4 regions of the Sulfuriferula nivalis genome follow, and region 4 is predicted to be linked to each of the others. Evidence: predicted binding sites of a transcription regulator. Region 4 holds the regulator's gene; each other region holds the start of a gene.
The links. The regulator sigma-54, encoded in region 4, starts transcription at its own class of promoters, with help from an activator protein. The targets are predictions, from matches to a motif close to TGGCACNNTTCCTGCT.

Region 1 (7,636 bases), 650 kb from region 4:
GCTGTTGAGGCTGACTGATACTACGCCAGCTAATACGAGTAACGATCCAGCAATTTGTATCAGAGAGACGTTTTCATTAAGGAAAACGTGAGCCAGGTAAATGGTAAAAACAGGTCCGATCGAGCCTATCAGCGATGCTTCTCCTGAGCCGATGCGGCTGATGCCTGCAGTCAACAGGAATACGGGTAACACGGTGGAAAATATGGCCATCATGATGGTTAGCTGATAGACCGGCAGCGGCTGGATAAGTGCGGCAAGTGGGTGGGTGATAGTAAACTGGCTCAAACTGATGATGCTGGCAATGATCATGGTATAGGCAGTGAAGCGTATCGTGCCCATGCGCGCAATGGTATGCCCAGCACCTACCAGATAAATGGCGTAGAACAGTGTACTGGCAAAAACCAAAGATGTGCCTAATGCAATGCCGCTCTGGCTGATACTGACATCATGCACAAACACCATGGCAATGCCAACATAACTCAGCATCATCGCGGCTATTACAGGAGGCTTAATGGCGCGTCTGTGGAGTAGTGCGGCAAGTATTACCGTCATTGTGGGATATAGGAACTGGATCAGGCGTTCCAGTCCCGCAGAAATGGAATGCAGGCCGAGAAAATCCAGATAATTAAATAAATAATATCCCAGTCCCAGCGCCACTAAGATCAACCACTCGCGTTTAGCAAGCGCATCCTTGTGCTTAGTCCAGGCCCATACTGCGATGCCTAAGAAAAATGGCAGTGAAAATGCCATGCGCAACGTCAGTAGTGTTAATGCATCTATATGGTATGCATAGGCCAGTTTGACCAGTATGGATTTTACCGAAAAACCGATGGCGGCTAGCAGTGAGTAAGTAATACCGAGGGCAATGTTCTGTTTGTGCGCGGGGGAGTGGGTAATGGATAACATATCTGGAATTCAATTTACCATATTTTAGCCCCGCCAGGACTAAAATATGGGTGGCGCAATATGGCTGATTATGTCGAGCCTACTTCGCCTCACGCAGTTCGTTCAGTATGCTCAATATATCCGCTTCCCAGTGATCAAATATAGGTTTCAGTTTTGGGTCTGGAAAGAATTGCTCCAGCATTTTAGGATGGCTGGCAACTAAGATGGCCTGATCGCCTTCTGCAAATATGGTGATATTGAGTGGCAGAAAAGGTATGAGTTCTGGGTGGCTGGCTGTGACTGCCTTCACTTCGTCGAGTTTGCCAAAGTATACGACTCTGTACATGTCGCTTTTGAAATCGCGTTTAGCCAGATTTTCATTGACCTCTTGCAGTCGGGTTATTTTATAACCCCTTGCGGCAATTGCGCTTTGCAGCAATGTCATTGCTTCTGGAAACTGGTTGTCGGTACGTGCCATCAGCAAGCCTTCAGCCATGGCCGGCAAACTCAAGCTCAATAACAGCGTAGCTAATCCCAGATGTCGCATTAATTTTTTCATAATGTGGCCTCCTCAATAATAGCGGTATAACTTTGCGTCATCTGGTCGCACAGCGGATTTAGTTCGGCATTGTTAAACAAACCACTGAGTACTTTTGGATTGACTGACATGACTTTGACTTTGCCATCTTGCTCGAAAATAGTGATGCGGCAGGGAAGGAACATACCTACTCGTGGATCTATGGCCAAGACCTGATTCAGCAAGCTGATATTGCAGAAATAGACGATAACTTGTTTAGGATTTTCATTCTCAGGCGAGGTAAAACCATACTCCAGCGTTTGCACTCTGCCGTAGAAGAAATTGTTATTGCTGACCGCCTGTTTGACGTTTTCTACTGTCGTTTTTAAATCATAAGGCGAATCGCGCACGATGACTGGGCTTTCTACCGTCAGTACTTTTGCGCTGTCAGGTAATGGCTGCTTTTGTAAACTGCGAACGTAGCTGACCAGGTCATTTATGTCCTTTTCTTTCAGCCCGCGCTTCAAGAAAGACACCATCGGTGTGCCATCTCTGCCATTCATCAATGTAGCCTTGATCATCGCATCGCTGGCCGACGCGAGGAAGCCGGGGTTATGCAGTGCGGGTGCCATGATAGGCAATTCCCGAGGTCGTGAGAATGTGACGCCTGTTCCCTTGCCGCCTTCCGCGTTCACACCATGACAGGCTACACAATAGTTTTCAAATAGCTGGCTGCCATGAACAGGGTCGCCCTTAATTGTGGCGGACGAATAAATGATGGGCGGTTGCTTGTTCCATGCGCGGACATAATGAACAATCGCTTCAATTTCGTCTGGACGTAACTGGGTAAATGCGGGCATGACCCGACCAGGTCGTCCGAGACGTATGGTTTGACGAACATAATCATCACTGATGCTGGCCTGAAATGAGGGTAGTGCTAATGGAATGCCTATCCCGCCAGTCCCTGTTTCACCATGACAGACTGCACAATTTTGCTGATAGAGTTGCGCGCCAGTTGCACCAGCCAGTGCTTGCCCTAGCCCCAGCCACATTAATCCAATCACACTCAAGTAACGCAATAGCATCTTGGTCATCTCCAAATAAGTTAATGCAGACTGCCATATAGCGACAATGATATACCGCAAGTTTAATTAATACCACAGTATCTTTTTATCTTTGTTTTTGACCGGATGATGGGTGAGTAACGTGGATAATATTGGGTTGTCCATGAATGTAATGTCTAGATGAATGGTTGGAAAAATCCATATGGTTTATGTCAGTTTTGTTTGTCAGATTTGCGACAATATTACCCAAGTTATTCACTTCATGTCGTACTTACTACAACGTGTATAGCCCCTGATTTTATATTTAATTATATGATTTAAATAGATAATATTTGTTGGCATGTTTTTGGCTTAGAGGTTGATCGTAAAGATGTTCTTTCGGCAACTTTAGATCAGGGGCGATTCATGCAAGCAAATACGGAACATATCGGGATTGATACGGGCAAGCCACTAGAACAGTTGCTTGAGAAGATTGCCGACCACAAAGGATGTGGTACTTCCAGCGATGGCGGCAAGGCGAGTTGCGGTTCGTCGGACGGTCCGGCGGACATGGCACCTGAAGTGTGGGAAAAGGTAAAAAACCATCCCTGCTACAGCGAAGAAGCGCATCACCATTACGCGCGTATGCACGTAGCGGTCGCGCCGGCCTGCAACATCCATTGTAACTATTGCAACCGCAAATACGACTGCGCCAACGAGTCACGTCCCGGTGTGGTCAGCGAGAAGCTGACGCCGGAACAGGCATCGAAAAAAGTGCTGGCCGTGGCTTCTGCGATACCACAAATGACAGTGCTCGGCATCGCCGGCCCTGGTGATCCCTTAGCTAACCCAGCCAAGACGTTCAAGACTTTCGAGCTGATTGCCAAGACTGCACCGGACATCAAGCTATGCCTGTCCACCAACGGATTGACGCTGCCTGATCACGTCGACACCATTAAAGCTTTCAATGTAGATCACGTGACCATCACCATCAATATGGTTGATCCTGAAGTCGGTCAGCATATTTATCCGTGGATTTTCTACAAGAACAAGCGCTACACCGGTATTGAAGCCGCACGCATACTGACCGAACGTCAGTTGTTAGGTCTGGAAATGCTGACTGCTGCAGGCGTATTGGCGAAGATCAATTCGGTGATGATCCCTGGCATCAATGACAAGCATCTTGTTGAGGTGAATCGGGCAGTTAAATCACGTGGTGCTTTCCTGCACAACATCATGCCGCTGATTTCAGCGCCTGAGCACGGTACCGTATTCGGTCTGAACGGTCAGCGTGGCCCCAGCGCACAGGAACTGAAAGCGTTGCAGGATGCCTGCGAAGGCGAGATGAACATGATGCGCCATTGCCGTCAGTGTCGTGCTGATGCGGTCGGTCTGCTGGGCGAAGATCGTAGTGCTGAATTCACCACCGAAAAAATCGACGAGATGAGTGAAGTGGTTTACGACGCAGAAACGCGCAAGGCTTATCAGGAACTGGTGGAATCCGAGCGTCTGGAAAAGGTTGCCGCCAAGGAAGCTGCGCTGGCAGAAATGTCCGACGACGAAGTGTCCGATATCAAGATATTGATCGCTGTCGCCACCAAGGGACAAGGTCGGGTCAACGAGCACTTCGGTCACGCTACCGAGTTCCAGATTTATGAAATGAGCTCGGCCGGTTCCAAGTTTGTCGGTCACCGTCGTGTGGATTTGTATTGCCAGGGTGGTTTTGGCGAAGAAGAAACATTGCCCTCCGTGGTTCGCGCCATCAACGATTGTCATGCGGTGTTTGTCGCCAAAATTGGCGGCTGCCCACGCGATGAGTTGAAAGCGGCAGGTATCGATCCGGTCGATCGTTTTGCGCACGAGTTCATCGAAGAGTCTGCGATTACCTACTTCAAGGAATACTTGGCCAAAGTACGCAGTCACGAGGTTGTGCATGAAATGCGTGGCGATGCAGACATCCGTCAGGGTGCCTACATCTCTGCAGCATAGTTGTTGAATTTAATTTAAGGAAAAATCATGGCTTACAAAATTATCGCTTCCCAATGCACCGGTTGCTCCGCGTGCGAACCAGAGTGCCCTAACGTCGCTATCCGCGAAAAGAACGGCGTGTTCATTATCGATCCGAAAAAATGTACCGAATGCCTCGGTCATTTCGATGAACCGCAGTGCGTCGCAGTGTGCCCGGTTGATCTGACTTGCGTGATCGACAACGCTTTTCCACGTTATGTCGCACCTGTTTAATTCAATTTAATGAGGAGTAGCCACAATGAATATCACTATCACACCTAAGGCCGAAAAATTTATGCGTCGTATCGTACGCTTTGGCGGCGGTCCCGCAGATTCAGGGTTTCGGCTGACAGTTACTGCTGGTGGTTGTTCTGGTCTGGCTTCAGAGTTTTCGGCTGAAGCGATGCCTAAAGATGGCGATGCAACATTTGATTGGAACGGTCTTAAGGTGTTTTTGCCGGCAGAAAGCCGCTTATTGCTGGATGGTGTGACCATCGATTTTATTGATACTGCATTGGAATCGGGTTTAAGTTTTATTAATCCAAATGCAGCATCGTGCGGTTGCAGCTCGGCAGAATCATCGAGTAAGCCAACCCAGACCACCATCAGTATTGCTGATATCAAGCGTGCCTGAGTAAGCATCATGTCACCTCCCGCATTTAGTCAGCATCCCGATACACCGCCACTGCCGATGAGTGGTGATGATGTTGCGCTGGGGGGATTTGATGAATGGCTTGATAGTGCCTGCCTTGGTGGCGATCTGCCACCAGCAGTGGCAGCTGATTTGCAAAGTGCGGCAGACAATTATCGTTTTGATGAGGTGGCGGAAAGTTATCTTGTGCAGGCTTATGCTCGTGCACCTGATCATCCCGCCGTACATATTGCACTTTATCGTTTTTACTTTTACAAAAATCGTCTGAGTGAGGCACTGGTTGTAGCACAACGTTGCCTGACCAAGACGGCAGTTGATCTTGGCTTGCCAACTGACTGGCAAAAAGTGGCACCAGATCACGTGGTATTTGCGGGGCATGCAGAAAGTTATGCACCTGCACCACGCTTTTATCTGTTCACGCTAAAAGGTTGTGCTTATCTGAACATGCGTTTGGGAAATCTGGATCAGGGCAGAGCACTAGTCGCCAAATTGCAAACCCTGGATCCGACCAATAAATTGGGCGGGGCCGTCTTGCAAGGCATACTTGACAGAGTGGGGAAGAATGATGATGACGATTGACGCTGTTGAAGCTTTTGAAGCGCTCGACTGGCAGGCACAGCCTATAGATTGCGCGACGTGTGCTCATCAAACACTACTTGCATCAGGGCAGTGTGAATCACAACATGCTTGCGTGTTTGATCGCTATGCGCTGCGCATAGATAGATTTTTCCGCTGGAATCCGGCCTTGGCCAAAGATTATCTCAAACATCCGTATTTTGAGGTGCGCGCCATTGCCGCGAAATATGTCGAAGTGTTTTATTTACCGCAGTTGGTGGCCGACGAGGACGAAACCGTGCGCTGGAGTGCGGCACAGAGACTGACATTGTCACAGTTGCGGCTGTTACGGACTGATCCTGATCGCGAAGTGCGGATACGTGTAGCGACTCGTTTGCCTGAAACTGAATTGAAATCGATGTTGCACGACGCCGATTATTACGTGCGCACTATCGTGGCGAGACGCTTACCCATTGGTTTGCTGCCTTTGATGATACATGACGCTGATCGTGAAGTGCGTTCGGAAGTGGCTAAACGTATCGCCCTGAGCAGCTTGCGCCTGATGGCGGATGACCCGGAAGTTCAGGTGCGACTTGTGGTTGCAAGACGGTTGCCCGCAGCGCAACTGAGTTTATATATTCACGATGCAGATTGGCGTGTGCGTTACGAAGTAGCGCAGCGTATCGATGAGAAACAGCTTTACGGATTGCAGGCAGATGACGACGAAGTCGTACGTGAAATTGTGCAGACCCGTCAACGTCTTTCGGCACTTATGTCTTCGGTCAGTTTATCTCAGTGTGGAGTGCAGCTATGAAAATCAGTCGTGATGACAGCATCGTAGAATTAAGTGGTCCGCCAGATTTTAACTATGGGCAAAAGGTTAAAAGCCTGAAAACTGTGCGCAATGACGGCACTTTTCAGGGTAAGGAAATCGGCGATATTCTGGTTAACAAAGGTGATATCGGCTATGTCACCAGCATCGGCACATTTTTGCAGCAGTTTTATATTTATGCAGTCGAATTTGTTGAACACGGTTACCGGGTCGGTATGCGTGGCAAAGAGCTGGATGCGGTTGAAGAAATGAAACCATATGATCAGGAAGTTCAGTTTTAAGGGAGTAAATCATGATAGAGCCCAGAGTAGCAAAATTTCAGTGGGGTCAGCGCGTCGTCGCCGGGATAGATCTGATTAATGATGGTTCCTATCCTGAGTGTGAAGAAAATGCTTTGCTTGTTGCACAGGGCAGCATTGGTGAAGTGGTGCAAATTGGTCATCACGTAGATACAGATACGCCTGTCTATCTGGTTGAATTTGGTACCGATGCGAAGAGTGGTTATGTGGTTGGATGTATGGAAGAAGAAATTTCCCCAGTCTAATCGAGTATGGGAGGTCATCATGAGTAATGGACTAGCAACAAGACAGACGATGACCCAAGCAAATTATCCTATGCCATATTTGGCCTGCCCGCATCCGAATGAATTTGATTTGCGTCGTATCGCACGGTTACTGGCACAGCGCGTGCGCTATCGTTATGTTGAACCTGAAGTTCAAGCCATAGCAGGTGGTTATCAGATAGTCAGCCCATGTTGTTCGCGCAACATTGATGCCAGCGGTGGCACGATAGACATTGCCAGGCTGGAATATGTAGTTCAGGAAAGTCTGTGGCGGCTATATTACAAGGATCACCAGCGCAATATGTGGCAGTTACATCTGGAAGCACCGAAGCTGAAAATGCTGATTACGCAACTGAATGAGGATCCCTTGCGGATATTCTGGCAATGAGCGCCTCAGATACCATTTATGTCGACAACAATGCGACCACACCGCTGGCGCCAGAAGTCCTGTCAGCGATGACTGCGTGTCTGACTGATTGTTATGGCAACCCATCCAGCCTGCATCATGTTGGCGCCATGGCGAAACAGATAGTGATGGATGCGCGTAGCAAAGTGGCAAATTTGCTGGGGGCTACACCGGCAG
Region 2 (7,636 bases), 680 kb from region 4:
ATGAATTCTTAATTGCAAATGTATTTTAAGCCCGCCGCAACATCATCAAACACTCCAAATTCCCCACCACATCCAGTGCCGTAAAATCATCCAGCGATTTAAGCTTGGTATCTGCCCCAGCTTGTAGCAGTTGCTCTACCACAGCGGTTTTGCTGGCAGAGGAGGCGTACATCAGGCAGGTGCTGCCGTTGTCGTTCTGGTTGTTCAAGTTGATACCACTATTGATTAACAGCTCTATGACTTGCGGGTCGCCGTTGAAGCATGCCAGCCACAGCGCGTTATTGCCGTCGTTGTTGGTGGCGTTGAGTTCTACGCCGCTTTGAATTAACTCGGCGGCGATGGCGAGATCGCCTAGTCGGGCGGCTTGCATCAGCGGGGTGGTGTTGTTGTGGATGGTTACATTGAGATTGTCTGCCGGAAAGCCTTGTGCTGTCAGCCAGGCAGTGAGTGTGGGCGATAGGGTCATGGCCGGGTCTTTCAGGTGCGGGGATAGGGCGGCAGGCTGGCGATGCGATGGTCGGTTAGCGGGTAGCCTACGGTAAAGTGGTACATCGATTGGAATGTGGTGTCTTGTAGCCCGAGCAGGTCGTGGCAGGTGTCGTCGAAGTAACAGCCGATACCGGTGCCGCGCAGGGTGGCGGCTTCGGCTTGCAGGTATAGCACTTGTCCTAGCAGTCCGGCTTCCCAGTATAGTTGGCGGTAGCGCCAGGAAGCGTCTTGCAGCGTTGCGTCGAATTCGGCGAGCATGGCCAGCGTGAAGGTGCTGTCGGTGGCGATGGCCTGATGGCAGCTGATGGCTTTCAGTGCTTTGCCCAGATTGGCAACCTCTAGCAGGTATAACGGGAGTTGTTCGGGGCAGCCTGCGGGTTTTTGCCAGAGAAAATCGGCACGCATCGTGGCCTGCATTTGCGCTTGAGCCTTGGTGCTGCGTGGCAGCGCGTAGATGCCGGGTGCGAGGCCGTCGATGCGGTGGACGAACAATACCGGATGCACGCGCGGTGTTTCGTTCCATACATCCCAGGGCGTGCCGGAGTCGGGTAGCAGCGCTGCCAGCATGGTGTAAAAACTGTCGACATCCTGCACGTAGCGGGGTTCGAAGTGCTGGGCACTGCGGCGCTGACGGATCAGGGTAGCTGCTGTTATGGTACAGGACGATTTCGCAGCGGACATGGTCGGACGATATGTTGATGGTAGCGTTACCGATTTGCGGCTGGCTGCGGCTACTTCGGCTATGACCGGCCAGCGGTACATGGGGTGATGGTCGAGTATGTTGGCCTGTCCGCACCAGTTGTTTCGCGTTGCTGCCAGCAGCCAGTCTATGGTTGCTTCCGTATCTGGTGCCGCGGTGATTTCCAGCAGCAGCTCAGCTTCTTCGCGCTCGGCGTGGGTAAAGTCGGCATCTCTATCTAGCCCCAGCCATTGCGTGAGTTGGTGGTGGCTGACGGTATCCGCAATACGCACATGCCAGCCCAGTGTAGCAGCGGCATAGCGCAGTGCGCCGATGGCGTGGCCGGTATCGAGCTGACAGTAGCGGAAAGCACGTTCGCCATATTTCCATGCTTCACGCCAGGTGATCGACGATATGCCGACTAGCAGGCCGGGTTGATTAACAGGTGCGGCGGCGATGTGGCAGCGCTGTTCCAGCGTGTGGTCGCGGCTCAGGTAGTGATAAACGCCGTCATCCAGATCGGGGATGTCGCGGCTGATGATATAGGCTTCGGTCGGGTGCAGGTTGCCGCTGGATGGGTTGCAGCGCACGGCCCAGCGATCTGGACCGTATTCTTTCCATGCGGACAAACCGAATGCCAGCTCCAGCATGGCGGCGACGTGATCCAGTGTGAATGGCTGTGGGGCAATAGCGCCGGGTATATGCAATGCGGCGAAGCTGGCGGTTAACTGGTCTGCGACCAGTGGCAGCATGACACGCGGTGCGCCGCTGAATTCACGGAATGGGTTAGGTTGCGCGCTCCAGTCCAGAGTTTCCGGGCCGGCGGCATAGCGTTCCAGACGGTGTTTGGTACGTTGGTGATAGGCGATGACTTGCACCAGCTGTGGCGAAACCGCACCCGATGCAGGCTGGGTGCGGTTGTTTTCGTCAGGGGTAAGCGTCATGCCTGATGCACGGTGATCAGACCGGGCGATTTTCGCGGATTTTGATTGGGCCCATAATCTTGAGACCTTCTTCAAAGCTGATTTCTTTCCATTTGGCGGAGAAGTTTGCAGCTTTATCAGCGATAGCATCCAGCTTGGCGCCAGTATCGAGTTTTTTCAAGTCGCTCTTCTCTATGCGGAACAAGTCCAATAATTCATTGTATACCGTTGCTTCATCCAAAGGCATAACCCAGAAAGTCGTGCCCGCATAAGGAATCTGGTATTTCTCGGAGATGTCGAGGTTGGCGGCAAAGAAGAAGTATTTACCAGTGGGCGATAATTTGTCGCCGACCTGTTCGCATAGCAGCTTTAAATGTTCTAGTGATGGGGCGAAACCAGCGAGGAACGAAATCGTGCTATCTCCGGCAGTAGCCACCATCATGACCTGGTCGAGCTTGATTTCGGGCGGGCGTTTTTCGTCGGCCATGGATTCCTGGAATGCCAGTGCAATTTCACCGCGGAAGCCAAAACGGCCAGGTTTGGTGGTTGCGCCTTTGAATACCGGGCTGAGTAACAGACCGGCTGCGTCCAGCTCGGCAAATGGGGTTTCGGTGATGAGGGTCATGGGATACTCCTTGGGGTTGTGCAGAACATCTGCGGTTTAATTAAAATTAAAATCGATTGTTAACTTCGTACTACCGGGATGCCGATAGGAACTGCGCGTCCCAATGCGGAATCAACCTTACGTCGTACAGTTTCTATCCTGAGTGGCGTCAGCAGTGTGCCATTAGCACCTTGTTCAAGTGCCAACTTAACCGTACTGTCGTCGGCACTGTCACAAACCAGCAATATCCGTACATCATTCATGGCTGCCTTGATCAGACTGATAAGGGACGCGCCTTCATTACGTACCATCCCTATACCCAATAACACCAGATGGGGTGGCCATGCCTTGGATTTGTCTATAGCGGCAGCGATGTTGGAAAAAACATGGGTTTCGTTTTCATCAGCCAGCATGAATTGCAGACCCATGCTATTGATATCATCGTTTTCCACTACAAATACGCGCTTGTTTTCTATTGAGCGCTGACTATCTACTCCGATTTGCATACAGCCTCCCTGGTTACATTTAGCAGGCACGTCAGTCGTGCGAGTGCTACATATGCAAGCTTCGTTCCAGTTATTGAAACTATCCGATAGTCAACTCTGTACACCTTTATACATAAGGCGTGCAGCGCTACCGACAAAAAAATTGTAGCGTTCGTCGCATGCAGGTGGCGTTGTATTGTTTGCTACAGAGGCAGGCTGTTTTGTGAGTTTTGTAACAGATGATTATTTGCTGTAAAAACACCAATTTTAAAAATTAATATAAATATAATCATGTAGTTACGTGTTTATTTTTGGACTGGCACGGCAGTTGCTAATGCTGGACTGCACCTAAAATGTTTTGCCGAACGAGTGACTTGAAGACTAAGAATTATTAAGAGTATTCGGAGGGCGTCATGTCGGTCGCATGGTTATCTGGCAATTACCAGGTTTTCAATTTGAACTGAACTTGTTATTTTTTAAGGAGCTACAAAATGGCTGCATTAAGACAAATCGCGTTTTATGGTAAAGGTGGTATTGGTAAGTCTACGACTTCACAAAATACCCTAGCCGCACTTTCTGATCTGGGTCAAAAGATCCTTATCGTTGGCTGTGATCCTAAGGCTGACTCAACCCGTCTGATTCTGCACGCTAAGTGTCAGGACACTATTCTTTCATTGGCTGCTGATGCTGGCTCCGTGGAAGACCTGGAACTGGAAGATGTAATGAAGGTTGGTTTCAAAGACATTCGTTGCGTTGAATCTGGTGGTCCTGAGCCTGGTGTTGGTTGTGCTGGTCGCGGTGTTATCACCTCGATCAACTTCCTCGAAGAAGAAGGCGCTTACGACGGTATTGACTACGTTTCTTACGACGTGCTGGGTGACGTGGTATGTGGCGGCTTCGCTATGCCGATTCGTGAAAACAAAGCGCAAGAAATCTACATCGTTATGTCTGGCGAAATGATGGCTATGTACGCTGCCAACAACATTTCTAAAGGTATTTTGAAGTATGCCAACTCGGGTGGTGTGCGTTTAGGTGGCTTGATTTGTAACGAACGTCAAACCGACAAAGAGTTGGAATTAGCTGAAGCATTGGCCGGCATGCTCGGTACCAAGCTGATTCACTTTGTGCCACGCGACAACATCGTTCAACACGCTGAATTGCGTCGTATGACTGTGATCGAGTACGCACCTGACTCTAAACAAGCTAACGAATATCGTCAGCTTGCCGACAAAATCCATGCAAATGCAGGTAACGGGACTATCCCAACACCTATCACTATGGATCAATTAGAAGACTTGTTGATGGAGCATGGTCTCATGCCAACCATTGATGAATCTTTGGTCGGTAAAGGTGCTGAAGCAGCTGTAGCGTAATCACCGAATTTGGGTCTGTTAAATAGGTTTAGCAGACCCAGACGGGTAGCAACACCGGGAGATCTCTGTAAATGGCTGCAGGTTTGCAGTCTGGACTGGGAGCCATTTGCAGAGCGCTTTCGGAAGTATGGAATCTCAATCACGTTTTTTGATTTTTTAATGTTAGGAGGGCAAAAATGAGCCTCACAGTGGAAGAAACCAAAGTACGCAACAAAGAGCTGATTGACGAAGTTCTCAAGGTTTATCCTGAGAAAAGCGCTAAACGGCGTGCCAAACACCTCAGCGTTCATGAGGAAGGCAAGTCTGATTGCGACGTCAAATCAAATATCAAATCACTACCAGGTGTGATGACCATCCGTGGTTGCGCCTACGCTGGTTCCAAAGGCGTGGTATGGGGTCCGATCAAGGACATGATCCATATCAGTCACGGTCCAGTTGGTTGCGGTCAGTATTCATGGGCTTCACGCCGTAACTACTACATCGGCACAACCGGGATCGATTCTTTCGGCACCATGCAATTCACTTCCGATTTCCAGGAAAAAGACATTGTGTTCGGTGGCGACAAGAAGCTGGAAAAGATCATGGACGAAATCGAAGTCCTGTTCCCGCTCAATAAAGGTATCACCGTACAGTCAGAATGCCCTATCGGTCTGATTGGTGACGATATCGAAGCGGTATCCAAGAAAAAATCCAAGGAATATGGCGGCAAGACTATTGTGCCAGTTCGTTGTGAAGGTTTCCGCGGTGTATCGCAATCACTGGGTCACCATATCGCCAACGACGCAGTTCGTGACTGGGTGTTTGAAAAAGCTGATCCAGAAAAGAACAAGTTTGAAGCTACACCTTATGACGTAGCCATCATTGGTGACTACAACATCGGTGGTGACGCATGGTCTTCACGCATCCTGCTGGAAGAAATGGGCTTGCGCGTAATCGCTCAATGGTCTGGCGACGGCACCATTGCTGAGTTGGAAAACACACCTAAAGCTAAATTGAACGTGCTGCACTGCTACCGTTCGATGAACTACATCTCTCGCTACATGGAAGAGAAGTACAACATACCTTGGGTTGAGTACAACTTCTTCGGTCCGTCGAAAATCGAAGCCAGCTTGCGCGAAATCGCCAGCCACTTCGACGACAAGATCAAGGAAGGCGCAGAACGTGTTATCGCTAAGTACAAAGCGCTGACCGATGCTGTGATCGCCAAGTACAAACCACGCCTGGAAGGCAAAACCGTGATGCTGTTCGTGGGCGGTTTACGTCCTCGGCACGTGATCGGCGCGTATGAAGACTTGGGCATGAACGTGGTAGGTACTGGTTATGAATTCGGTCACAACGACGATTATCAACGTACCACACACTATGTCAAAGACGGCACGCTGATTTACGACGACGTCACTGGCTACGAGTTCGAGAAGTTCGTCGAAAAGATCCAGCCTGACCTGGTTGGTTCCGGCATCAAGGAAAAGTATGTATTCCAGAAGATGGGCGTACCTTTCCGCCAGATGCACTCGTGGGATTACTCCGGTCCTTATCACGGCTACGACGGCTTTGCCATCTTCGCCCGCGACATGGATATGGCGATCAATAGTCCTGTGTGGGCGCTGACCAAGGCGCCTTGGAAAAAGTAACGCAGCAAATGTAGGGTGGGTTGAGCAACGCAAACCCACCACCGAATCGGCGGGTTACGGCGCGATCAACGCCTAACCCACCCTACAGCTTAAGGAGATTTGAAATGAGTCAAAACGCTGAAAAAGTTATCGACCACGAAATGCTGTTCCGCGAGCCGGAATATGTGGAAATGTTCAAGAACAAGAAGGAAAACTTCGAGTTCGGATTCCCCGTGTCGAAAATGGAAGAAGTCCGTGACTGGACTAAAACCAAAGAATATCAGGATCTGAACTTCGCCCGCGAAGGATTGACGGTCAATCCTGCTAAAGCTTGCCAACCACTGGGCGCCGTGTTCGCTGCCGTCGGCTTTGCCAAGACCCTGCCTTTCGTGCACGGTTCGCAAGGTTGCGTGGCTTACTACCGTTCACACTTTTCCCGCCACTTTAAAGAGCCTACCTCTTGCGTATCGTCTTCGATGACTGAAGATGCTGCAGTGTTTGGTGGTCTGAACAACATGGTGGACGGTTTGCAGAATGCTTACAACATGTACAAGCCAGATATGATCGCGGTCAGCACCACATGTATGGCTGAAGTGATCGGTGACGATCTGGGTTCATTTATCCGCACTTCCAAGCAAAAAGGTAGCGTGGCTGAAGATTACGATGTGCCTTACGCACATACTCCAGCTTTCGTCGGCAGCCATATAACTGGTTACGACAATGCCCTAAAAGGCGTGCTGACTCACTTCTGGGATGGCAAGGAACGCACTCCAAATGAATCTATTAACTTCATAGGCGGCTTCGACGGTAATGTGGTTGGTGACATGCCTGAAATTCGTCGCATCTTCGACCTGTTCGGTGCTGACTATACCGTGGTGTGTGATCCTTCTGATGTGTGGAATACCCCTACTGATGGTGAGTTCCGCATGTACGACGGCGGTACCACCAAGGATGAAGTCAAGAATGCATTGAATGCTAAAGCGACCTTGTCATTCCAGGGCTTCTCTACTGAAAAGACCATGAAGTACATCCATGAAAAAGGTCAGGAAACCGTGTCCTTGTACCACCCTATGGGTGTAGCTGGCACTGACAAGTTGTTGATGGAAATCTCCCGTCTGACTGGTAAGCCTATCCCTGAAGCACTGGAAAAAGAACGTGGTCGTCTGATGGATGCCATCGCTGACTCCAGTGCACACATCCATGGCAAGAAATTCGCGCTGTACGGCGATCCTGATCTGATGCTGGGCATGACCGCATTCCTGCTGGAGTTGGGTGCTGAGCCAGTCCATGTGTTGTCTACCAATGGTGATAAAGACTGGGCTGAAAAAGTACAAGCTTTGTTTGATGCTTCACCGTTCGGTGCAGGCTGCCATGTCTATCCGAAGAAGGATCTCTGGCACATGCGTTCGTTACTGTTCACAGAGCCAGTTGACTTGCTGATTGGTAACACCTACGGCAAATATCTGGAACGTG
Region 3 (7,636 bases), 440 kb from region 4:
CCGTAATCACTCCGCCTGACTATAATCGTTTTCCAAATAACTTTTCCCATATTTTTGCGGGAGGATATGCGGCAGGTTACTATAGTTATAAATGGGCTGAGGTATTATCAGCAGATGCGTACAGCCTGTTTGAAGAGCATGGTGTATTGTCGGCAGAGATTGGGCAGAAGTTTTGGGCAGAAGTTTTGTCGGTAGGTGGTTCACGGCCTGCTCTCGAGTCATTTATTGCATTTCGAGGCAGGGAACCAAGTATTGATGCATTGTTGCGTCACAATGGTATGTCTTAATTTGATCCACAAGATAATATTGAACGGAGGAGATGAGAATGAAAAAACATTTATTATGGCTGGTGTTGGCTGCAGTTGTTCAACAGGCAAATGCAGGTGAAGTCTATCGTTGGGTGGATAATGCTGGCGTGGTGCATTATAGCGATCATGCGCCTACGACACCGGTAAAGAAACTGGAACAGCGAAAGCTGGAAACCAATGTCATTGACGGGCAAGGTTCGTATGTACTTAAGGATGCGGCGACGAAAAACCCAGTTATTTTATTTGCGGGTGACTGTGGTCCGTTGTGTGTTAATGCGAAAACTTTATTAGATAAACGGGGTATTCCATACGCGTTGAAAGATCCACAGAAGAGCAAAGCCGATGCTGATGCGTTGAATGCCTTAACAGGCGCAATGGATTTGCCCGTGTTAAAAATTGGTAGTAACCCTATTAAAGGTTTTGAACCTAATCGCTGGAATCAGATGCTGGATGAAGCTGGTTACCCAAAGACCAAGATGCCAGGTAGTCGTGATGTGCCGGCTAAATCTGCTGAACAGCCTTCCAAGTCAGAACCCGCAGCTAAACCATGAGGCTTGCAGCATGGAATGTTAATTCATTAAAGGTGAGATTACCCCATTTGCTAAACTGGTTGCAGTTGCAGCAGCCAGATGTGGTGTGTTTGCAGGAGACCAAAACAGAGAATGTTAACTTTCCAACTGCTGCGATTACCGATGCAGGTTATAAGGTTATTTATAGTGGGCAAAAAACTTATAACGGTGTAGCAATTTTAAGCCGTTATGAACTGGATGATGTAGTCGTGGGTATTCCGGGCTGGGAAGATGCTCAGCAACGGGTGATCTCAGCTACAGTTGAAGGTGTTCGCGTAATATGTGTTTATGTTCCAAATGGACAGGCACTGGATAGTGACAAATACACTTATAAACTAGCTTGGTTGAAGGCGTTGCAAGATTATGTATCTCAACAGTTATTATCCTACCCAAAGTTAGCTATTTTAGGTGATTATAATATCGCTCCGGCTGATGAAGATGTGTATGACCCACAAGGCTGGGGAGATGGTATTCTGGTTTCTCCGGCGGAACGTGACGCATTTCTGAAACTACTGGATTTGGGCTTGGTTGATAGTTTCAGGTTGTTTAATCAGCCTGATAAAAGCTATACTTGGTGGGATTATCGGATGGCCGCTTTCAGGCGAAATATGGGAGCACGCATAGACCATATTTTGCTGTCAGATGGCTTGGCGAAACGTTGTGTCAGTTGCGAAGTGGATGTCGCTCCAAGGAAATTAGAGCGTCCGTCAGATCACGCACCTATCATTGTTACGATAGGTGGTGAATAGCCGCTTAACCTTTACCTATTGCGGCTAAGCCTCGTTTTAAGAAGGTTTCAGCAACTTCATCGTTAATAGTCAGTTTAATGAGCTTTTTACAGGACAGTAAGACCTGTTCTAATGCTTCCGGTGTTCCGTCTACATCTTCAATCTTCTTGATGACGCGTTCGGCGTGTTCGCCTAATAACTCTTTCGCTATTTTGACAATTGCCACCTTGAGCAACAATCCGGCGCCGCCGGATTGCGAGACTGTAGCCCCCTGTATAGTCTTCACATCATCGTGAATGAGACCTAACGAGTACAACTCTTTGAGCACGGTCATGACATCGCTAACCCAAAATACCTTCTTGGCTAATGTTGCCACAGAAGTTTTCCCATCCACCGCCAGTAAGGCGCGACGTAAATTGGAAGCTATTTGGTGACCGTGTCCTTGAGCAATTTCTTCACCCTTCGCGGTGCGAAATAAAATTAAATCTGGATGCATGGTTAATCCTATTTATTCAGTCAATTCACGGATGATGTTGAATATCAGACGAACAGTAACCACAACATAAATTGCACCAAATAGGAAAATAAGCGCGACTACTAATTGTAGAATATCAGGAGGGAGTTGGTCGAAGAAAGGTGTGCCTAAATAACCAATGGTAAATAACCCAACCAGCATGGTTAAAAAGTTCCAGCGTTTACCCACCATGCCACCTGGTATGGCAGACTTGAGTGATAGCACCAGATACAAGCAATAAAACATGGTAAGTATGGCTAAGTAATTAACCACCATCGTGATATCAAAATCCATTTATTAGTCTCCTGTTTGAAATTATTGTTAACTTCAGATTGTACTATGTAATTTTTCTTTAAACCAATATTTTCATTATTATTATCCTAGGCTTACGCAAAGCTGACTGCCGCGCAGTTAGTGATGTTATCAGCAGCACTACTTATTCCCCGCATGTGCAAACAGTCCTACAATACGCATATTACCTTGGGTTCGTTATGAATTGCCATGTTGCTCACGCCTATGGACGTTAATACGGGTGCGGTGCAATGTAGCGACAATATCTAAGTGCGGAGCGCTTTACTTCCTGACCAACCTTCTGGTGCATGATTATTCGTTGTCATAGCCTGATTTCAGGTGTGTGTCAGGCGACGATATTGTATGGCTTCAGCAATGTGTTGACTGGTGATGTCGGTCACATGGTTTAGGTCAGCCACTGTGCGCGCGACTTTAAGTATGCGGTGATAAGCGCGGGCAGATAAATTTAAGCGGCTAATGGCATTTTTGATTAAAGTTATACCGGCGGTATCGGGGGCGCAGTACAAATCAATTTCCTTACTGCTCAGCATGGCGTTGGTTTTGCCTTGGCGTGCTAATTGCACGCCACGTGCAGTGTCGACACGCTGTTGTATGGTTGTGCTGGATTCTCCAGTGCCAGCATTGAGCAGCTCGTCCTGATTTAAGCTGGGCACTTCAATTTGTATGTCAATGCGATCTAACAATGGGCCTGAAAGTCGGCCACGATAACGCGAAATCTGATCTGGCGTGCAACGACATTTGCCTGATGTATGGCCTAAATATCCACAAGGGCATGGGTTCATTGCGGCAATGAGTTGAAATCTTGCAGGAAAATCGACTTGCCGAGTCGCGCGTGAGATGGTGATGTTTCCAGATTCTAATGGCTCACGCAGTACATCAAGCACCGTTCTTGGAAATTCGGGCAGTTCATCTAAAAATAATACACCATGATGCGCTAATGAAATTTCACCAGGGCGCGGATTGCTGCCTCCACCCACTAATGCAACGGCAGAGGCTGTATGGTGCGGCGAGCGAAATGGACGTTGCCGCCAATGCTGGAGACGAAACCCGCCATTGAGTGATAGTAGCGCGGCAGATTCTATCGCTTCAGTTTCATTCATCTTGGGTAAAATGCCAGAAAAACGACTTGCCAGCATGGATTTACCAGTCCCGGGAGGTCCAGACATTAATACGGAGTGCGCGCCTGCAGCCGCAATTTCGAGTGCGCGTTTAACACCAGCTTGGCCTTTGACTTCACTAAAATCGGGATAATGCGCCTGCTCGGTAGCTGTTTGGTGGGGCTCGGGTGTTAATAGTGTAGTTCGAGTTAAATGCGCGCATACCGCGAGTAAAGATGCGGCAGGATACACGACAGCACGTTCTACTAACGCCGCTTCGGCAGCGCTAGCCTGTGGCAAGATAAAAGCGCGACCGCTGGAAACGGCGCCCAAAGTCATAGCTAATGCACCGCGTATCGGGCGTAATTCACCCGTAAGTGCCAGTTCTCCAGCGAATTCATAATCTTTTAAACTGGCAATAGGGATTTGCCCTGATGCAGCTAATATACCTAATGCAATAGGCAAGTCATAGCGGCCTGATTCTTTGGGTAAGTCTGCAGGGGCAAGATTGACGGTGATGCGACTAACAGGAAATTCAAATCGTGAATTTTGTATGGCGGCACGCACTCGGTCACGTGCCTCTTTTACTTCTGCTTCAGGTAGACCCACTATAGTAAAACTGGGTAAACCATTAGCTAAATGCGCCTCAACAATAACTTCAGGCGCATTCATCCCCGTGAGTGCGCGACTATGTAGTACCGCAATCGCCATGCGTCAGAAATTTAATCAGGTTGTGGTGCCGTAATGGCTTTTTCCAGTTCCACCACGCGCGCTTCCAAAGCGACTAGCTGCTCACGTGTGCGCAATAATACTTCCTGCTGCACATCAAACTCTTCTCTAGTCACAATGTCGAGCTTTTGCAGAGCGCTTTGTACTAAGGCGCGCAAATTATGCTCCATGTCTTTAAATGGGCCTTGGTTGACTGCCTGACTGATTTTTTCGCCGATGTCATCGAGAAATTTCTGGTTGGGTAACATGACACACCTCATATATGAATAACACGATACCTATTCTAACTGGCAAATTGTCTGACCGCTAGGCATAGTCAGCGGAATATTAATATATGACGCACGCTATTGGTGCTTAAGGTGAATTTAAAGCTTTAATTTGGTGCGATGCAATATAGGGGGTGTTGTTGTGATATGTTAGTGCCATGTTTATACAGAGAAATATTTCTGGCACGGGTTGTGCTATATTAATTTTCGCAATGTTGCGATTTTTTTACATAGGGAGTTTTCAATGCGTACTTTGAACAAAACCATTCTGGCTGTTGCGTTAGCTACTGTAACAGCTTCTGCTTTTGCGGATGATGCACCAGCACCAGCTGCTACCCCAGACTTCACCTCAACAGCTAATGTTAGTTTAATTACTGATTATCGTGTTCGTGGTATTTCTAACACATTTAAAGAGCCAGCGATTCAAGGTGGTTTTGATATTACGCATTCCAGCGGTTTGTATATTGGTACTTGGGAATCCAACGTAAGCAGCACTTACAATCCTGGTTCTAGCCTTGAGTCAGATTGGTACGGTGGTTACAGAGGTAAAATTACTGATGATCTGACCTATGATGTTGGTGCGATCTATTTTTACTACCCAGGTGGTACTATGACCAATCCAACCGAAAACACATGGGAAGGTTATGCTGGCGCAACCTACAAATGGTTTAACGTTAAATATACTCAGGACTTAACTAACTATTTTGGTTATGTTGATTCTAAAGGTACTAACTACCTTGAAGGTAATGTGACTGTTGCATTGCCAGCGGCTATCACCATGCTTGCTCACTATGGTGAACAAAATTCTAAAGGTGCCCAATATCTTAGTGTTAATGGTTTCAATAGGATTGATGACTGGAAGCTAGCATTTTCTAAGGATATGGTTGGTGTGACTTGGACAGCTGGCTATATGGATACCAACAGAACAGTTCTTTCTACCGAAGGTACAACAACAAAGAATCTGTCAAATGGCGAGTTCTACGCTTCTGTGGGCAAAACTTTCTAAATTTGAATTTTTTCAATAGTTAGAGTAGTTAAATATACTGCGGGCGCAACTAGTTTGCGTCCGCATTAAGGAGAAAACATGAAATTCGTTACGGCAATCATTAAGCCGTTTAAGCTCGACGAGGTACGTGAAGCACTTTCCGCCATTGGCGTGCAAGGTATCACTGTTACCGAAGTTAAAGGCTTTGGTCGGCAAAAGGGGCATACCGAACTGTATCGTGGTGCGGAGTATGTGGTTGATTTCCTGCCTAAGGTCAAGATTGAGGCGGCAATTGCCGACGAGTTACTCGATCAAGTGATCGAGGCGGTAGAAAAGTCAGCCCATACCGGCAAGATCGGTGATGGCAAAATATTCGTATTCAACCTGGAGCAGACTGTACGTATCCGTACTGGCGAATCCGGGCCTGAAGCACTGTAAAGGGAGAGCAAGATGAAAAAATGGCTCATAGCATTAAGTATGGTGTGTAGTTTTGGTATCGCTGGCATGAGTAATGCCGATGATACAGCTGCGCCCGCCGCTGCACCTGCAGCAACAGTAGCGGCACCTGACGCTGCTGCACCTGCTGCTGCACCAGCGCCAGAAGCGGCTGCACCTGCTGCCGCTGCACCCGCCGCTGCAACACCCGCACCGGCTGCTGCACCGCCAGTTGCTGATAAAGGTGATACCACCTGGATGCTGGTGGCAACTGCACTGGTTATCATGATGACTATCCCTGGTTTGGCATTGTTCTACGGTGGTTTGGTTCGTGAGAAAAACATGTTGTCGGTATTAACGCAAATCTTCACTATCTTCTGCATTATTTCGATTTTGTGGGTAGTGTATGGTTATTCAATGGCGTTCTCTCCAGGCAATGAGTTTGTGGGTGGCTTGTCCAAAGCATTCCTCAAAGGGGTTGATGTAAACGCAATGGCTGAAACTTTCTCCAAGGGCGTTTATATTCCTGAACTCGTGTTCATGGTGTTCCAGTTGACCTTCGCTGCAATTACAGTTGCACTGATCGTCGGTGGTTTGGCTGAGCGTGTGAAATTCTCTGCAATGCTGATATTCGGCGTGTTGTGGTTCACCTTCTCTTACCTGCCTATGGCTCACATGGTTTGGTTCTGGGGCGGTCCATCAGCATTCAGCGATCCATCTGGCTTCTTGTTCGGTAAAGGTGCGTTGGACTTCGCTGGTGGTACTGTTGTTCACATCAACGCAGGTATGGCAGCATTGATGGGTGCGATCGTGTTGGGCAAGCGTATTGGTTACGGTAAAGAAGCAATGGCACCACATAGCTTGGTGATGACCATGATCGGCGCGTCCTTGTTGTGGGTGGGTTGGTTTGGTTTCAACGCTGGTTCTAACCTGGAAGCAACAGGTACTGCAGTGCTGGCAATGGTTAACACCATCGTTGCAACTGCTGCGGCTGGATTGTCCTGGATGTTTGTTGAATGGATGATCAAAGGTAAGCCTAGCATGTTGGGTGTTACTTCAGGTGCGGTAGCTGGTCTGGTAGCGGTTACACCAGCAGCAGGTTTCGCTGGCCCTATGGGTGCCATCGTACTGGGTGCGGTTACAGGTGCAGTATGCTTGTGGAGTGTAACTGGTCTGAAGCACATGTTAGGTTACGATGATAGCTTGGATGTGTTCGGTGTACACGGTATTGGCGGTATGATTGGCGCTATCGGTACGGGCATCGTTGCTAGCCCAGCGTTAGGTGGTTCAGGTGTGTTTGACTATGCGGCTAATAAAGTTGCTGATTACGATATGTCTGCTCAATTGGTTAGCCAGTTGTGGGCTGTTGGTACAGCAGTGGTTTGGTCTGGTGTAGTGAGCTTCATCTTGTTCAAACTGATCGATATGTTCATGGGTTTACGTGTTCCTGAAGAAGAAGAACGCGAAGGCTTGGATACAACTACTCACGGCGAACGTGCTTACAATATGTAATCATAGTTAGCAGTGATGTTAAAAGGGCGCTCAGTAATGAGCGCCCTTTTTTATGCGGGTAATATTTCTTTGAGTAACGGTACGGTAATCGCGCGCTGTGTTTGCAGCGAGTATTTATCCAGACTGTCCAGCGCTGCCATTAATGATGGTAAATCACGGCGCCAGTGGTTAATAAGATAGT
Region 4 (7,636 bases):
AAGAATTCAAAGCGTTTAATTCGCTGGATGGGCATGGATTGAAAATGCTCAAACAGACGGGTGTAGAAACAGCCATTATTACTGCGCGTAATTCTGGTGTTGTCTCTCACCGTGCAAAAAATCTGGGTATACACCACGTATATCAGGGTGTCGAGAATAAGCTCGACGCCTATCAGCATTTGCTGGAGAAGCTGGCGTTGGCACCTGAACAAACTGCGTATATGGGCGATGATGTGATAGATCTGCCAATTTTGATACGTTGCGGTTTGGCAATCAGCGTGCCCGCAGCACCACCTGAAGTGCAGCGTTATGCGCACATGGTGACGCGGCGTGAAGGTGGGCATGGTGCGGTGCGTGAGGCATGTGAGTTTATTATGCGTGCACAGAATACTTATGCGGACTTGCTGGCGATTTATTTGAAATGAACAATCGTCCGCTCTATTGGTTCCCTTTGGGGATACTGGCAGTGATTGCAGGGCTGACGTTTTGGTTGCAGTTCGTGGTGCAATCGCCGCGTGCCAATATCTTTTCCAAAGACAGGCACATAGCGGATTATATTATCGAGCAGTTTTCCGTATCGCGCACTAATCTGGCTGGTCAACTGATTTACACCTTGCACGCCGACCATGCCGAGCATTTTCTGGATGATGATACTACTACCTTACTTAAACCCCATTTGATTGCGCATGATGATCATCAAGGCAGCGCTGATGTCCGAGCGAAACAGGGATTCGTGACCGCCAAAGGTAAGGAAGTGGATTTTATCGGTAATGTCGTGCTGGTACGAGATGCGCATGATGAGCAGGGGCCGTTGACACTGACGACCGAATATTTAGTAGCTATACCCGATGCAAGGGTGGTGCGCACCAATAAATTAGTCCACGTGGTGGGTAAATCCATACAAATGACTGCAGGCGGGTTAGAATTGGACAATCAAACTCGTATTTTGCGACTAACCAACAAAGTAAAAGCTCGTTATGAACCTATTAAGTAAATTTCCAGTTGCCCTCGTTTGCCTGTTATTGGCGCATACCGCAAACGCGGAATTGGCGGATAGAACTAAGCCTGTCAATTTGGAAGCGGATAGCGTGACTGTCGATGATATTCATAAAACCAGCGTGTATGTCGGTAGCGTGGTATTGATACAGGGCACAATGTTGCTACGTGCGGACAGAATTGAAGTGAGCGAGAATGGCGAAGGCTTTAATAAGGCGGTGGCATACGGTAACCCGGTTTATTTCCGTCAGAAGCGCGATAAGGTCGATGAGTATGTCGAAGGTTATGCCAGTCGCATTGACATGGATAGCAAATCGAATATGGTGTATTTGACTGGTAATGCGCGGCTGAAAAAAGGTGAAGACGAGTTGCGTGGTCATACGATGACTTATAACACCACCAGTGAAGTGTTCGAAGCTAGGAACGACCCAACAGCAGCTAAAGATCCAAATGCCCCAGCCAGTCGAGTGCGTGCAGTTATCCGACCCAAAGTTAAGACTGAAACGCCAGCCGTCGCGCAACCACCATTGCCATTAAGGTCTACACCAGCGCCAACATTGGTGAAGCCATGAGCGAACTCAGCATCAACCATCTTAAAAAAAGCTACAAGTCACGGGTAGTGGTGAAGGACGTGTCACTCACTGTGCGTAGTGGAGAGGTGGTGGGTTTGTTGGGCCCGAATGGCGCGGGTAAGACGACGTGCTTTTACATGATAGTGGGCCTGGTTAAAATTGATGGCGGCTCGATCACATTGGATGGCGCGGATGTGGGAGTGATGCCTATTCATCGCAGGGCTGGTTTGGGTTTGAGTTATTTGCCTCAAGAGGCGTCGATTTTCCGCAAGATGACTGTGGAACAAAATATCCGTGCAATTCTGGAATTGAAACATTACAGTGATGAAGAGATCTCGCAACATTTAGAAAGTTTACTGGCTGATTTGCATGTTGAGCATCTGCGTGATGCCTCTGCGATGAGCTTGTCTGGCGGTGAACGCAGGCGCGTGGAAATTGCGCGTGCGCTGGCAATGAATCCACGTTTTGTACTATTGGATGAGCCTTTTGCGGGGATAGATCCAATTGCGGTGATAGATATCCAGAAGTTGATACGGTTTTTGACGGAGCGTGGCATAGGTATACTGATTACTGATCACAATGTGCGTGAAACCTTGGGTATTTGTGATCGTGCGTATATTATTAATGACGGTACAGTGTTGGCTGCTGGTAATCCTGATGAAATCATCCATAATGAAAGTGTGCGCCGGGTCTATCTGGGCGAGCATTTCAGGCTTTAATTATGAAACAAGGTTTACAACTTAAATTCTCACAGAATCTGACGCTGACGCCGCAGCTGCAGCAGTCTATACGCTTGTTACAGCTGTCGACTCTGGAGCTTAATCAAGAGCTGGAGCTGATGGTGCAGGAGAATCCACTGCTGGAGCGAGTGGACAGTATTGATGATGGTACGCCTCATACGGCGGAGTTTGAGACCACATCAGCAACGCAAGAAAGCGCAAGTGAACAACCTGTTGAAGCGGCGCCACGCGAACTCAATGATTTAGACTGGGATGAAACGCCAAACTATGGTTCGGGTGATGATCTGGATGAGGATTTTGAACCACAGGCTACTGCGCAAGATGAGCCGCCGTTGCGTGACCATTTGTTATGGCAGCTAAATCTGACTCAGTTATCCGAACGCGATAAGCGTTTGGTGGCGTTGTTGATAGACGATTTGAATGAAGCTGGTTATTTAACCCAGACACTGGATGAAATACTGGCGATGCTGCCAGAAGAGCTGGACGTAGATTTAGAAGATTTGCAAATTGCACTCAAACAATTGCAGAACCTCGAGCCTACCGGTGTGGGTGCGCGCGATTTAGCTGAGTGTCTGCTCTTGCAATTACGTGCTTTGCCAGTCGATACGCCGCATTTAGATTTGGCGCAAAAAATCGCAACGCATGAATTGGCCGCGTTGGGCGCGCATGATTATGCAGGTCTAAAGCGCAAGCTGCACTGCGATGATGTGGCATTGGGCGCGGCGCAAAGTCTGATCCAGCAATTGAATCCCCGTCCTGGTGAAGCATTTGGCACGTCGGATACGCGTTATATTATCCCTGATGTGATAGTGAAAAAAGTTAAGGGGCGCTGGGTAGCCAGTTTGAATTCCGAAGCGATGCCCAAGCTGCGTGTTAATCAAATGTATGCTGATATTTTGTCGCGGAACCGGGATGCAAATCATCAGCATCTGTCTGGGCAGCTGCAAGAGGCTAAGTGGCTGATTAAGAACATTATGCAGCGTTTTGATACCATATTGCGGGTAACGCAGTGTATTGTTGACAGGCAAAAGCATTTTTTTGAACATGGTGAAGTTGCCATGCGCCCCTTGGTATTGCGTGAAATTGCTGATATTGTTGAATTGCACGAATCGACTGTGTCGCGAGTCACTACGCAGAAATTCATGATGACACCTCGAGGTATCTTTGAATTAAAATACTTTTTCGGTAGCCATGTGAGCACAGATGCAGGTGGTGCTTGCTCAGCGACGGCAATTCGTGCGTTAATTAAGCAACTGATTAGCGCGGAAAATACTAAGAAGCCTTTATCCGACGGGAAGATAGCGGAGATGCTCGTTCAACAAGGCATTAATGTCGCACGACGGACTATCGCCAAGTATCGGGAATCTTTGCAAATCCCTCCCGCCAACCAGCGCAAAGCGCTATAACCAGCAAGTGAAAGGGAATATCATGAACCTCAAAATTACCGGTCATCATCTGGAAATTACCCCAGCAATTCGTGAATATGTAACTACCAAAATGGAGCGTATCAAACGCCACTTTGATCACGTAATTGATATCAGCGTTATTATGACCGTAGAGAAGCTGAAACACAGTGTTGAGGCGAATGTGCATATGAGCGGGAAAGATATTTTTGTCCAGGCAGAAGACGCAGATATGTACGCAGCGATTGATGCTTTGGCAGATAAACTGGATCGCCAAGTTGTTAAACATAAAGAAAAACACAGTTCTACACATCAAACCAATGGTGGTATTAAACATCAAGTCTTGGTTGAAGAAGAGTAATTCACTCATTCCATGAATCAGTTAGCATCCTTACTTTCCGTTACCCGCATCCTGCTGGATGTGGAGGCGGAGAGTAAAAAACAGTTATTTGAGCAGGTCGGACAGTTGTTACATGCAGAATCATGTATTTCTGAAAAGACTGTGCTGGATAGTTTGTTAGCAAGAGAAAAACTCGGTTCTACCGGTCTGGGGCTAGGCGTTGCCATGCCTCATGGTCGTATCAAAGGACTTAAATCTGCTTCAGGCGTATTCGTCAGATTACGCAATCCCATAGAATTCGATGCCCCTGATCACCTGCCAGTGCGTTTGTTATTCATTTTGTTCGTGCCAGCACAGGCGACTGATTTACATTTGGAAATATTAAGCGAACTGGCACAGTTTTTTAGCAGTAAAACAGTGCGCGATGCGTTGTGTCTCAGTGAAAGTGCTGAAGATGCACTGGCTATTATTAGAAACTGGACACCATGATTAATACCATCCCTGTTAGCAAAATGTTTGCGGATCTTGTCGTGCCCTTGGATTTAACCTGGGTAGCAGGGGAGGAGGGTGGTGATAAGCAGCTTATCGGTGATACCGTACAAAAACCTTCTTTGGCCTTGGTGGGCCATTTGAATTTTGTACATCCGAACCGTGTTCAGGTATTGGGCTGCGCCGAGATGGATTATCTGCGACAGCTGGGAGATGCCGAGTTAGCACAGGCAATCGACAACTTATTCGCCACTGAGCTGGCTGTAGTCATTATTGCGAATGGCGAGAGTGTGCCAGCGCCCTTGTTAGTTGCCGCCCGACGTACTCATACACCTTTGTTCACTTCACCACAGGCCAGCCCTGAGCTTATGGCGGTGTTGTCGCATTATTTGACTCATGCCTTGGCTGACTCGATTAATGTGCATGGTGTTATGCTGGAAGTTGATGGTATCGGTGTAATGTTGACTGGCAATTCTGCTGCAGGGAAAAGTGAATTGGCCTTGGAACTCATTACACGTGGTCACCGGCTGGTTGCCGATGATGTGGTGGATTTGTATAAGGTAGCGCCAGCGATATTGGAAGCGCAATGTCCGCCCATGCTGCAGGACTTTCTTGAAGTGCGTGGCCTGGGTGTGTTGAATATTCGTACCCTGTTTGGCGAACCCGCAGTGAAGTTCAAGAAAAATCTGAAGCTGATTGTGAATCTGCAAGATCAGACAGGAATGCCTCAGGAAAGAATTTCACGTCTGGATATGGAGGCGACAGCGGAAACGATATTAGGCGTAGAAATTAGTAAAGTATATATTCCAGTTGCAGCAGGACGTAACTTGGCAGTATTGGTTGAAGTGGCCACTCGTAATTATATTTTGCGCGCGCGCGGGATAAACAGTGCGGAAGACTTCATAGCACGGCAACAGCGTTTTTTGCAGGCGAACCAATGAGCCCGTCGTATGCTGGCGAAATGCAGCTGGTGCTGATTAGTGGCTTGTCTGGCTCAGGGAAAAGTATTGCACTGAACGTGCTGGAGGATGCCGGGTATTATTGCATAGATAATTTACCCGCCAAGCTGGTCAATGAAACGATAGATTATCTGACACAGAATAAGTACCGCCAGTTGGCGATTAGTGTTGATGCGCGTAGTGGGGATTCATACCAGCACCTGCCATCGTTGATTGAGGATTTACGCAAACGTTTGCATGTGCGCCTTTTGTTTTTGGAGGCCAAGACCGAAACTCTGGTGCGGCGGTTCTCTGAAACGCGTCGCCGTCATCCGTTAAGTAATGATGACATTACTTTGCCGGATGCGATTGCTCTGGAACGCGACAGGCTGGATGATGTTGCTCAGTTAGCGCATCGTATTGACACCAGTGATTTGTCTGCAAATACACTGCGCTGCTGGATACGCGACATGATGGCGCTGGAAAGCGCAAAGTTGACCTTGTTGTTTACATCATTTGGTTTTAAACACGGCATTCCACTCGATGCAGATTTGGTGTTTGATGTGCGTTGTTTGCCTAATCCACATTATGATCCTGTTTTACGTCCTCAAACTGGACGGGATGCTGCGGTGATAAAGTTTCTAGCGGCATCGCCAGATGTTGCTGAGATGCTGGCTGACATTCAGCAATATGTCCATAAATGGTTGCCATGTTTTGTACGAGATAATCGTGCCTATTTGACTGTGGCGATTGGTTGTACTGGCGGACAGCACCGTTCGGTGTATTTAACTGAGCAGCTTGCGGCATACTTTAAGGCAGAAGTGCAGACTTTGGTGCGGCATAGAGAGTTAAGCTAATTGTTACGTAATCACATAGCCTTGATTCGGTCTGGGGATTGGCTGGTACTGGTATTCAGCCTGGCTTTGGTAGTCGTATTGTTTATCCATTTCTGGTTGTCGCCAGCGGGGCAGAAATTACTGATTAAACGTGGCGGTGAGGTGTTTCTGAGCGCGTCGTTGGCACGCCCTTTTACAGTAGCAGTGCCTGGGCCGTTGGGTATTACTCAGGTTGTCGTTGACCATCAGCGTGCGCGTGTCATCAGCGATCCGGGGCCAAGACAATTATGCGTGAAGCAGGGCTGGATCAGTCATGAAGGTGAAGCGGCGATTTGCCTGCCTAATCAGGTGAGTTTAGAAATCGTAGGAGCAGCAAGGCGATATGACAGTCTTAACTATTAAACCCACTGCAGAAGATCATCGTATTGCTTACATGGCTGCGCTGGCCATAGTGCTCATGCTGATGGAAGCGGCGCTGCCTTCCCCTATTCCTGGGGTAAAGCCCGGTTTGGCGAATATTGTTACCTTGCTGGTGTTGCAGCAATATGGTTTGCGTGCCGCCGTCTGGGTAACAGGCTTGCGGGTGGTCGCTGGTAGCATCTTGTTAGGCAGTTTCCTGACGCCGGGATTTATCTTAAGTGTGAGCGGTGCAATGGCGAGTCTGGCTATACTGGCGATCGCGCGGTATTTACCGAGTCGTTATTTCGGTATGGTCAGCCTCAGTGTATTGGCAGCATTTGCCCATATTGCCGCGCAATTGGCTGCGGTATCGGTATGGCTGATGCCTGGTGTAAATGTTTTTTATTTAAGCCCGATGTTTGCCTTGGCTGCGTGGGTATTTGGTTTAAGCAATGGCTTAATTGCAGCCTATTTGGTAGAAAGTGAGTCTCATGCACCCAGCTCCACGTAGTGTAACCTTGGCTTGGACTGGCGCATCCGGCATGCCTTACGGCGTGCGTTTGTTACAGTGTTTGTTAGGGGCAGGCGTCAAGGTACATTTGCTGGTGTCCAGCACGGCGCAAATTGTCATTAAACAAGAACTGGATTTGGCTTTGCCGAGTCGCGTGCAAGAGCTGGCGGCGTTTTTAACTCAGCACTTCAGCGCCGACGAAGGGCAGCTGCAGGTGTATGGGCGGGAAGAGTGGTTTGCACCAGTGGCATCCGGGTCTAATCCTGCGGATGCTATGGTGGTGTGCCCTTGCACTATGGGTAGTCTTGCTGCGATAGCGCAAGGATTGGCAGATAATTTAATTGAGCGTGCAGCGGATGTGATGCTTAAGGAGCAGCGCAAACTTATTCTGGTTCCGCGGGAAACGCCATAT

Region 1: a site for sigma-54 is predicted at 2,803-2,818, ahead of nifB (nitrogenase cofactor biosynthesis protein NifB). Genes of this name have one in related genera too.
Region 2: a site for sigma-54 is predicted at 3,498-3,513, ahead of nifH (nitrogenase iron protein). Genes of this name have one in related genera too.
Region 3: a site for sigma-54 is predicted at 4,705-4,720, ahead of SFSGTM_RS00875 (TorF family putative porin). Genes of this name have one in related genera too.

Annotation. Positions count from the first base shown of each region.
Region 1 covers NZ_AP021881.1:367,619-375,254, forward strand. The annotation lists gene SFSGTM_RS01885 (DMT family transporter) at 1-906, opposite strand, end outside; gene SFSGTM_RS01890 (DUF302 domain-containing protein) at 986-1,444, opposite strand; gene SFSGTM_RS01895 (c-type cytochrome) at 1,441-2,487, opposite strand; gene nifB (nitrogenase cofactor biosynthesis protein NifB) at 2,872-4,434, shown strand; gene SFSGTM_RS01905 (4Fe-4S binding protein) at 4,462-4,686, shown strand; gene SFSGTM_RS01910 (HesB/IscA family protein) at 4,712-5,086, shown strand; gene SFSGTM_RS01915 (tetratricopeptide repeat protein) at 5,096-5,683, shown strand; gene SFSGTM_RS01920 (4Fe4S-binding leucine-rich repeat protein) at 5,667-6,473, shown strand; gene SFSGTM_RS01925 (nitrogen fixation protein NifZ) at 6,470-6,772, shown strand; gene SFSGTM_RS01930 (nitrogen fixation protein NifZ) at 6,784-7,035, shown strand; gene SFSGTM_RS01935 (DUF3024 domain-containing protein) at 7,055-7,441, shown strand; gene SFSGTM_RS01940 (cysteine desulfurase family protein) at 7,438-7,636, shown strand, end outside.
Region 2 covers NZ_AP021881.1:396,914-404,549, forward strand. The annotation lists gene SFSGTM_RS02090 (ankyrin repeat domain-containing protein) at 26-466, opposite strand; gene SFSGTM_RS02095 (SagB family peptide dehydrogenase) at 478-2,112, opposite strand; gene SFSGTM_RS02100 (hypothetical protein) at 2,129-2,716, opposite strand; gene SFSGTM_RS02105 (response regulator) at 2,776-3,201, opposite strand; gene nifH (nitrogenase iron protein) at 3,672-4,553, shown strand; gene nifD (nitrogenase molybdenum-iron protein alpha chain) at 4,730-6,184, shown strand; gene nifK (nitrogenase molybdenum-iron protein subunit beta) at 6,289-7,636, shown strand, end outside.
Region 3 covers NZ_AP021881.1:161,547-169,182, forward strand. The annotation lists gene SFSGTM_RS00840 (M3 family metallopeptidase) at 1-287, shown strand, start outside; gene SFSGTM_RS00845 (glutaredoxin family protein) at 326-859, shown strand; gene xth (exodeoxyribonuclease III) at 856-1,626, shown strand; gene SFSGTM_RS00855 (hypothetical protein) at 1,631-2,101, opposite strand; gene SFSGTM_RS00860 (hypothetical protein) at 2,114-2,413, opposite strand; gene SFSGTM_RS00865 (YifB family Mg chelatase-like AAA ATPase) at 2,746-4,239, opposite strand; gene SFSGTM_RS00870 (accessory factor UbiK family protein) at 4,251-4,505, opposite strand; gene SFSGTM_RS00875 (TorF family putative porin) at 4,768-5,529, shown strand; gene glnK (P-II family nitrogen regulator) at 5,608-5,946, shown strand; gene SFSGTM_RS00885 (ammonium transporter) at 5,959-7,455, shown strand; gene hda (DnaA regulatory inactivator Hda) at 7,506-7,636, opposite strand, start outside.
Region 4 covers NZ_AP021881.1:3,083,134-3,090,769, reverse strand. The annotation lists gene SFSGTM_RS15230 (KdsC family phosphatase) at 1-425, shown strand, start outside; gene lptC (LPS export ABC transporter periplasmic protein LptC) at 422-994, shown strand; gene lptA (lipopolysaccharide transport periplasmic protein LptA) at 978-1,568, shown strand; gene lptB (LPS export ABC transporter ATP-binding protein) at 1,565-2,287, shown strand; gene SFSGTM_RS15210 (RNA polymerase factor sigma-54) at 2,290-3,714, shown strand; gene hpf (ribosome hibernation-promoting factor, HPF/YfiA family) at 3,737-4,072, shown strand; gene ptsN (PTS IIA-like nitrogen regulatory protein PtsN) at 4,085-4,540, shown strand; gene hprK (HPr(Ser) kinase/phosphatase) at 4,537-5,481, shown strand; gene rapZ (RNase adapter RapZ) at 5,502-6,335, shown strand; gene SFSGTM_RS15185 (NusG domain II-containing protein) at 6,336-6,716, shown strand; gene SFSGTM_RS15180 (Gx transporter family protein) at 6,697-7,224, shown strand; gene SFSGTM_RS15175 (flavin prenyltransferase UbiX) at 7,205-7,636, shown strand, end outside.